Sinorhizobium fredii NGR234: one gene and its partners. The protein of the gene in region 1 interacts with the protein of each later gene in a pairwise test. Links are inferred from orthologs where the notes say so. Each region holds a gene or a part of one and is shown on either strand. Other genes may lie near its edges.

The links. The genes of interacting proteins can lie anywhere in the genome.
Region 2: the proteins of rplL (region 1) and parC interact in binary tests that used the Escherichia coli proteins (3 or more experiments, as listed by UniProt). The link is inferred for Sinorhizobium fredii NGR234 from one-to-one orthologs.
Region 3: the proteins of rplL (region 1) and NGR_RS25820 interact in binary tests that used the Escherichia coli proteins (3 or more experiments, as listed by UniProt). The link is inferred for Sinorhizobium fredii NGR234 from one-to-one orthologs.

What each region holds. Positions count from the first base shown.
Region 1 is NC_012587.1:1,226,509-1,229,559, reverse strand. What follows is about bases 1-2,943. They hold rplL (50S ribosomal protein L7/L12), read right to left. Parts: upstream 1,693-2,943; coding sequence 1,309-1,692; downstream 1-1,308. Other genes in these bases: rplA (50S ribosomal protein L1), read right to left, coding at 2,697-2,943; rplJ (50S ribosomal protein L10), read right to left, coding at 1,751-2,269; rpoB (DNA-directed RNA polymerase subunit beta), read right to left, coding at 1-1,043. Also shown: more of rplA, read right to left, coding at 2,944-3,051. UniProt on the Escherichia coli protein: The binding site for several of the GTPase factors involved in protein synthesis (IF-2, EF-Tu, EF-G and RF3). Is thus essential for accurate translation.
Region 2 is NC_012587.1:1,013,668-1,016,750, reverse strand. What follows is about bases 1-2,975. They hold parC (DNA topoisomerase IV subunit A), read right to left. Parts: upstream 2,639-2,975; coding sequence 362-2,638; downstream 1-361. Other genes in these bases: NGR_RS16030 (ArsR/SmtB family transcription factor), read right to left, coding at 1-248. Also shown: NGR_RS16020 (membrane protein), read left to right, coding at 3,052-3,083. UniProt on the Escherichia coli protein: Topoisomerase IV is essential for chromosome segregation; it is the principal protein responsible for decatenating newly replicated chromosomes. It relaxes supercoiled DNA.
Region 3 is NC_012587.1:3,075,614-3,078,495, forward strand. Bases 109-2,882 are described here. They hold NGR_RS25820 (rhodanese-related sulfurtransferase), read left to right. Parts: upstream 109-910; coding sequence 911-1,855; downstream 1,856-2,882. Other genes in these bases: NGR_RS25815 (CHAD domain-containing protein), read left to right, coding at 109-839; NGR_RS25825 (aconitase X swivel domain-containing protein), read right to left, coding at 2,055-2,486; NGR_RS25830 (aconitase X), read right to left, coding at 2,483-2,882. In the rest of the region: more of NGR_RS25815, read left to right, coding at 1-108. UniProt on the Escherichia coli protein: Catalyzes oxygen-dependent 5-hydroxyuridine (ho5U) modification at position 34 in tRNAs, the first step in 5-carboxymethoxyuridine (cmo5U) biosynthesis.

The DNA of each region.
Region 1 (3,051 bases):
ATGTCGAGAACCGGGATCTCGTCGAAACCGGCCGACAGGATGACCGGAAGCGTCTTCTCGTCGATCTCGTCGCCGGCTTCCAGGTAGATTTCGCCGGTTTCGTAGTTGACGACGTCCTCGGCGAGGTAGTTGCCATAAAGCTCGTCGTCGGTCGACTTGAGCGCCTTCAGGCCCTTTTCCTGCAACTGCCGCAACAGGCGCGGCGTCAGCTTCTTGCCGGCCTCGACGACGACTTCGCCGGTATCGGCATCGATCATCTCGGCGATCGCCTTCTGGCCCTTCAGGGCATCCGGCTGGAACGGCACGCGCCAGCCATCGCCGTCGCGCTGATAGAGCGACTGCGTATAGAAGGTGCTGAGGATCTCCTCGCCATCCATGCCGAGCGCCATCAGCAGCGACGTCACCGGAATCTTGCGGCGACGGTCGATACGGGCATGCACGATGTCCTTGGCGTCGAATTCGATGTCGAGCCACGAACCGCGATACGGAATGACGCGCGCGGCGAAGAGCAGCTTGCCGGACGAGTGGCTCTTGCCCTTGTCATGGTCGAAGAAGACGCCCGGCGAACGGTGCATCTGCGAAACGATGACGCGCTCAGTGCCGTTGACGATGAAGGTACCGTTGTCCGTCATGAGCGGCATGTCGCCCATGTAGACGTTCTGTTCCTTGATGTCCTTGATCGACTTGGCGCCGGTATCTTCGTCGATATCGAACACGATCAGCCGCAGGGTCACCTTGAGCGGCGCCGCATAGGTCAGGTCGCGTTGACGGCATTCTTCGACGTCGAACTTCGGCGGCTCGAATTCGTAGGATACGAATTCGAGCATCGAAGCGCCCGAAAAATCCTTGATCGGAAACACCGATTTGAAAACAGCTTGAAGTCCCTCGTCCGGGCGCCCGCCTGCGGGCTCTTCCACCATGAGGAACTGGTCGTAGGACGCCTTCTGGACCTCGATGAGGTTGGGCATCTCTGCGACTTCGGGGATCTTACCAAAAAACTTGCGTACGCGCCTACGACCGTTGAACGATAGGGTCTGAGCCATCGTCGCTCCTTGTCAATCTTGCATCCGGGCCTGCAACGGACGGGAACCGATGGCCAGTCGATCCCGTCGATCAAATGAGTTGTTCAATCTCGTCAAGCTTTCGAAAGACGCCAGCACGGAACGCTGTGCTATCTCCCGATCGCGACCATCCTCTTGAAGAACCCATTACCCAAAAGCCGTTTTCGACAGGCTTTTGGGTAATATGTTCCAAAAACGGTCAAAGAGAGGCGGCCACAAAGGCCCCCTCCCTTCGCATTTCGTCGAATTACTTGACGTCGACCTTGGCGCCAGCGTCTTCGAGCTTCTTCTTGAGGTCAGCAGCTTCCGCCTTGGAAACGGCTTCCTTGACAGCCTTCGGAGCGCCTTCGACGAGGTCCTTGGCTTCCTTGAGGCCGAGGCCGGTGATGGCGCGGACTTCCTTGATGACGTTGATCTTGTTCGCGCCGGCATCCGTCAGGATGACGTCGAACTCGGTCTTTTCTTCTTCAGCAGCGGCAGCAGCACCGCCAGCAGCGCCACCAGCGGCAGCAACGGCTACCGGAGCAGCGGCAGAAACGCCCCACTTTTCTTCGAGCAGCTTGGAAAGCTCAGCAGCTTCCAGGACGGTCAGCGAGGAGAGGTCTTCAACGATCTTTGCGAGATCAGCCATTTTACTTTTCCTTTTGTTCGGTTCGAACCGGTTTTAGATACAACAGCGAAAATCCGCCTCAGGCGGCTTCGTCCTTCTTGGCATAGGCCGAGAACACGCGGGCAAGCTGGCTTGCCGGTGCTGCGACAACCGTCGCGACGCGGGTTGCCGGGGCATTGAGAAGGCCCAGCAGCTTTGCGCGCAGCTCGTCGAGCGAAGGCAGGGTCGCAAGCGACTTGACTGCTTCGGCGTTGAGCGTGGTTGTGCCCATGGCGCCGCCCAGAACAACGAGCTTGTCGTTGGTCTTGGCGAAATCCATGACGACCTTGGGAGCCGTGATCGGGTCAGCGCTGAATGCGATCAGCGTCTGTCCTTTGAAGAGATCGGTCATCCCTTCCGACTCGGTGCCCTGAAGAGCGATCTTGGCCAGGCGGTTTTTCGCGACTTTGACGGTGCCGCCAGCAGCGCGCATCTTCGAACGGAAGTCGTTCATCTGCGCAACTGTGACACCAGCATAGTGGGCCACGACAACCGAACCGGAAGCCTTGAAGACTTCGTTCAGCTCCGTGACGAATTCGCGTTTTTCCGCTCTTTCCACTGTCTGTCTCCAGTTGACAGGGTTGCTCATCGCAGCCCTGCCGGGTTTGCCTTTGTCACCTGGGATCATGCTCGATCCCAAGCAACGCTTAAGGATCCTGTCCCTTGGCGTTCCCGGATAGCCGGGTCTGACACAAGGCAAGCGAGGTTCGAACCGAATTTCGACGCCTACGGCGTCACTTGAAATCCAGATCTTACCCGTCTCATGCGGGCATGGTGATTAAGGTAGAACCACCCGCAATCTCGGACAGGAATTCCGGGCCGGAAGCCCGGATATTTCCGGCCTCGAAAGGCCGGAAATTCGATTTCGGGCCCAAGCCCCTGCATGTGTCCTTAAATCGGGTTCGATTTAAGGACAAAACATGCAGCAATTCAAAGCGCTACAGCGACCTTTGTGCGCTTAAAAAGCGCACGGCGCTGTAGAATTATCAGGCGACGCTCAGCGTTGCCGGGTCGATCTTTAGGCCGGGGCCCATCGTCGAGGAGATCGCCACGCGCTTGACGTAGTTGCCCTTGGCGCCGGTCGGCTTCGCCTTGATCACCGCATCTGCGAAAGCGCGGATGTTCTCTTCCAGCGCCTTGGCATCGAAGGATGCCTTGCCGACGCCGGCGTGAACGATACCAGCCTTCTCGACGCGGAACTCGACGGCGCCGCCCTTCGAAGACTTGACGGCTGCGGTGACGTCCATCGTCACGGTGCCGACCTTCGGGTTCGGCATCATGCCGCGCGGGCCGAGAACCTTGCCGAGACGGCCGACGAGCGGCATCATGTCCGGGGTCGCG
Region 2 (3,083 bases), 210 kb from region 1 along the record:
ATCCATTCCGCCGCGATCTCCAATGGGCCCGGGTCGGCGGCGACCACCTCGTGATCGTCCTGGTGCCGGCGGGTAATCAGCCCCGCCTCCTCCAGTATCACCATGTGATTCGACAACTCGTCCTCTTCCGCGCCGACCGCTGTGGCGACGTCCGCAATGGCGGTTTCACCAGCAAACAGGACTTCGAATATGCGGCGGCGTGTGGGATCGGCGAGCGCCAACAGTGTATCGTCAAGAGCCGAGATCATCGCGTTCCTCTCTCCGGCGCATCATTCGTCAAATCGCGGCCGATTTAAGGAAACATCGAAGAGTTGCAGGGCTCGCCGCGAAAGACGTGGAAGCTGTGGACAACCAGAAGCGATCAGCCGCTGAACCGGCCGCTTCGCGGAAAGCCCTTGGGCACAAGGCGGCCGGCGCCGGCGCGGTCGCCCAGCCACTCGACCAACTCGTCCTTCGTCTTCGTGAAGACACGGCCGGCGCTGTCCTCCCAGGTGAGGCCCTCGGCCATGGTGAAGCAGCGGATGTCGGAAATGCCGCCGTCCTTGTAGCGCTGCAGGCGCACGCCCTTGCCGCGCGCCATTTCCGGTATCTGCGCCAGCGGGAAGACCAGCATCTTGCGATTGTCGCCGACGACGGCAACGTGATCCCCCTTGGTCGGCACGACGAGCTTCGCCTCGTCCGGCATCACGACGTTCATCACCTGCTTGCCCTTGCGGGTATTGGCGACGATGTCGCTTTCGGTGACGACGAAGCCGTTGCCGGCGGCAGACGAGACGATGAGCTTGCGCGCCGGATCGTGGACGAGGGCCGTCAGCACGTCCTGATCGTTTTCCATATCGACCATGATTCGCAACGGCTCGCCATGGCCGCGGCCGCCCGGCAGCTTGTCGCCGCCGAGTGTGTAAACCTTGCCGCCGGTGGTGAAGACGAGGATCTTGTCCGTCGTCTGCGCCGGGAACGCCACCTTCAGCGCATCGCCGTCCTTGAACTGCAGCGCAGACGTATCGGAGATGTGCCCCTTGAGCGCCCGGATCCAGCCCTTTTCCGAGATGACGACGGTGATCGGCTCCTTCTCGATCATCGCCTGCTGGATCGCCTCGATATCGGCGTCCGGCGCATCGGCGAAGGTGCTGCGGCGCTTGCCGAGCTCGGTCGCCTTGGCGAACTTCTTCTTGACCTCGCCGATTTCCCAGGCGACCGCCTGCCACTGCTTGTCATCGGAGGCGAGCAGCGCCTCGATTTCCGCTTTCTCCTTCGACAGCGCGTCGAATTCGGTGCGGATTTCGAACTCCTCGAGCTTGCGCAGCGAGCGAAGCCGCATGTTGAGGATCGCTTCGGCCTGGACGTCGGTCAGCGCGAAACGCTCGATCATCATGGCCTTCGGCTCATCCTCCTCGCGGATGATGCGGATGACCTCGTCGATGTTGAGATAGGCGACCAGATAGCCGCCGAGGATCTCGAGCCGCCGGTCGATGGCGGCAAGCCGATGGCGCGAGCGGCGCTGCAACACCTCGCGGCGATGCGCCAGCCATTCGCTCAGCACCTCGTTGAGCGCCATGACGCGCGGCACGCGGCCCATCGACAGAACGTTCATGTTGAGCGGAATGCGGCTTTCGAGCTCGGTCAGCTTGAACAGCGATTCCATCAGGATATTGGCGTCGACCGAGCGGCTCTTCGGGACGAGCACGACACGGACGTCCTCCGCCGATTCGTCGCGAATGTCCTCGAGCAGCGGCAGTTTGCGCGCAATGAGCAGCTCGGCGATCTTCTCGATCAGCCGCGACTTCTGGACCTGATAGGGAATCTCCGTGACGACGATCTGATAGCCGCCGCGCCCCAGGTCCTCGACACTCCAGCGGGCACGGACACGGAAGCCGCCGCGGCCGGTGCGGTAGGATTCGAGCATGCTGGCGCGGCTCTCGACGATGATGCCGCCGGTCGGGAAATCCGGCCCCTCGATGCCGCCGCGCTGCGGATTGGCCGGATCGAACAGCAAATCTTCGAGCGGCGCCTTCGGATGACGGATGAGATGGAGCGCCGCGTCGCAAAGCTCATGGGCGTTGTGCGGCGGGATAGACGTCGCCATGCCGACGGCGATGCCCGAGGCGCCATTGGCGAGGAGGTTCGGGAAGGCGCCGGGAAGCACGCCCGGCTCCTCGTCCTCCTCATTGTAGGTCGGACGGAAATCGACGGCGTCCTGGTCGATGCCCTCCAGAAGGAGGGCCGCGACCTCGGTCATCTTCGCTTCGGTGTAGCGGTAGGCGGCGGCGTTGTCGCCGTCGATATTGCCGAAGTTGCCCTGCCCGTCGACGACCGGGTAGCGCTGTGAAAAATCCTGCGCGAGCCTGACCAGCGCATCGTAGACCGACTGGTCGCCATGCGGATGGAACTTGCCGATGACGTCGCCGACGATGCGGGCGCATTTCTTGAACGACGAATTGGGCCTCAAGCCCATCTCGCTCATCGCATGGATGATGCGGCGATGGACCGGTTTCAACCCGTCGCGGACATCCGGAAGCGCGCGATGCATGATGGTCGACAGCGCATAGGCGAGATAGCGCTCTTCCAGCGCCGCCTTGAGGTCAACCGGCTGAATGTTGTCGTCCCCGCCCGAGGGCGGCAAAAGGCTTTGTCCCATGCCTCCTTGCTACCGCAACCGGGCCGCCGCGGCAAGAATCAGAGGCAATCGCACTGTGGAGAACGCGCTTCGGGCACTTGCCTATACTTCGGGTTGCAGGGATGAAATCCTTCCGGGTAATTATCCGGAAAGCATGATCCGCAGGGAACATCCGTCATTCGACTCGGCGATGTAATTCTGCCCTGTTTCGTATTAGGGTCACGTCTGCCGATTTGGTCAGGTTGAGGGTTGGAATTCATGCAAGGGACGATGTTGGACGCGAGCGGCCGGACGGTCTTGCAGTGGTCGCCTCCCCGCCGCAGGTCGTCCGCGCAGCCTCAGAGTTGACGCCTTTCGCGACGACCGCCAAAACTAACCACAGCACGCCTCGGAAACAGCCCCACAATATAACGTTTTTCACAAGGAACACCGCAATGATGCATACGCGCAAGATCCGCCTGATGAT
Region 3 (2,882 bases), 1.8 Mb from region 1 along the record:
AGTGTGCGGTGAAGGTGCTCGATGAGCAGCCGGCGGGCGTGCACGAGGCTATCCACGACGCCCGCAAGAGCTTCAAGCGCCTGCGTTCGCTCTACCGGCTCGTCGCCTCGGATGCCCCTCTCTTTCAGAAGCAGGAAAACGATCGCATCCGCGGCATGGCGCGCAATCTCTCGACCGTTCGCGACGCCGCCGCCCTCGTCGAGAACGCCACCTATCTGCGCGAGCATGCGGCCAGCGAAGAGCAGCAGGTCGCGCTCGACAAGATCTGCTCGATCCTCGCCGAGCGCCGCGACCGGATTGCCGAAGGCGAGACCGACCTCGACGGAAAGATTGAATCGACCATCGTCAATTGCGATCAGGCACTCGCTGCTCTCGGTCATGTTTCGTTCGACGACGGCAGACGAAGTTCCGCCAGCCGACTGGAAAAAGGCTGGCGGAGAACATTGAAGCGCGCCGCGCGTGCGAAGGCCGCCTGCGATACAGGCACGGAGGCTGGGCTCTTCCACGAACTGCGCAAGCGCGCCCAGGACTACAGGATGCATCTGGCGCTGCTGCGCGAGGCGTGGCCGTCTGCAATGCAGGCGAAGCGGGCCGAAACCAAGGAACTGGTCGACGTCCTTGGTCATCTGAACGACCTTGCCACGATGACCTCTCTCATCAACGAGGAGCCTGATCTCGCCGGAGACAGCCAGAACCAGGCTCACCTGCTTTCCGCCATCATCGCGCGCCAGGAGCAACTGAGGATGGCCGCCCTGCAGCGGGCCGGGAACGTCTTCCTGGATGATCCGAAGTGCGAAAGCCGCACCGTGAAGCTGCTATGGCTCGAAGCGGACCGCTAACGCCGGTGGGACGTTCCGGCGCGGCCCGTCGCAATTGCGCTTGAACCGCGAAAGCTGTATTTGCGTGCCCCATGACCGACATGCTCACGACACCGCGCCCGGAGGCGCAGGGCCAGTTTCTGGTGGCCGCGCTCTACCATTTCGTTGCCTTTCCGCGCTTCGCCGAATTCCGCGGGCCGCTGCAGGCTGTCTGCGACGCCAATGGCGTAAAGGGCACGCTGCTGCTCGCGCATGAAGGCATCAACGGCACGATCGCCGGCACCGAGGCGGGCATTGCCACGGTGCTTGCCTACCTCACCGCACAGCCTGAATTCACCGGCCTCGAACACAAGGAAAGCCGGGCGGCGGCCATGCCCTTCCTGCGCATGAAGGTGCGGCTGAAGAAGGAGATCGTCACCATGGGCGTCGAGACCATCGACCCCAACCAGGTGGTCGGCACCTATGTGGAACCGAAGGACTGGAACGCGCTGATCGCCGATCCGGAGACGCTGGTCATCGATACGCGCAACGACTACGAGACGGCGATCGGCCTGTTTCGCGGCGCCGTCGATCCGCAGACCAAGACGTTCCGCGAGTTTCCCGACTGGGTCCGCAACCACACCGGCCTGCACAACAAGCCGAAGATCGCCATGTACTGCACCGGCGGCATTCGCTGCGAGAAGGCGACCGCCTTCATGAAGGAACAGGGTTTTGAAGAGGTCTACCACCTCAAGGGCGGCATCCTGAAATATCTCGAGCAGATCCCGGCGGAGGAAAGCCTCTGGGACGGCGCCTGCTTCGTCTTCGACGAACGCGTCTCCGTTACCCATGGCCTTGCGGAGGGCGAGCACACGCTCTGTCACGCCTGCCGCCAGCCTTTGACACCGGAAGACGTCCTATCTCCCCATCACGAGGAGGGCGTCTCCTGCGTCCATTGCCACGCGGTTCGCACCGAGGAGGACCGCGAGCGCTACCGGGAGCGGCAGCGGCAGATCGCACTGGCGAAGAAGCGCGGCGAGCGGCATTTGGGAAGCTGAACTGTCCGCCCCTCATCCGGCCTGCCGGCCACCTTCTCCCCGCAAGCGGGGCGAAGGAGACTCGCAGCACCCTCTGAAGTCCCTCTCCCCGCGGAACCGCGCGGCGCCGCCTACATCCCCTCTCCCGCAAGCGGGGAGAGGGCCAGGGTGAGGGGCAATCGCTCCTCAAACCAAATACTCCCCACTGAATGCGAGTTCTTCAACCAGCATCAAGATCGATCGTCGCGGTATCCTCGCCCGCCTCGATCGCGAGGTATCCAGCACCGGTGATCGCCGCCCAATCCGCCTCGCTGGCAAGGACCACGGGACAGGTCTTGCCATACAGCTCGGCCGCGACCATCGCCCCGACGGTGACGATCGCGTCGCGCGCCAGCAGCACGATACCTGCCGGCCCGGTGCCGCGCCGTAGCGCTTCCGCCAGCACCGAGCTCCCGGAACTCGAGCCGCGTCCTGCCCGCATCACCAGGATTCGGCCGCTCATCACCTCGTTCTTCTCGGGATGCCACTGGTCGATGATCCGCCCGGTCGCCGAGTCGAGGCCGCCCCAGAAGCTCAAAGGCTCAGACAGCACCAGCGTTTCTGCCTGCGACGATCCACTCACCAGCGTCGTCGCCTCAAGTCGCACCGTCACAGCCGCACCACCTTGCCGGCCCGAGCCGACGCGACGCAGTCCGCAAGCGATCCGAAGGCGACGTCGACGCCGATGTTGCCGGGCGCGTAATAGGCCCATTTGCCGGAATTGGTCATGACGGTGCCGGACAGGTCACGCATCACCGCCGTCACATAGGTGCAGGTATCGATGACCAGCGTGATGCCGGCTGCACTCAGGCGCTCGTCCCAGCCGCGTCGCTGCAATTCCTCGAGCACCGCCCGATGGGTGTTGACATAGACGTCGATCATCGGTCGCGCGCCGTCGATCAACGGCATCAGCCGCTCGAACTCGGCAAGCGAGAAATGCGGCGTGCCCAGACTGACGGCGGTCAGCGGCGTTCCGTCCGGAACCGTCGACAGCTTATGAACGGTCTCT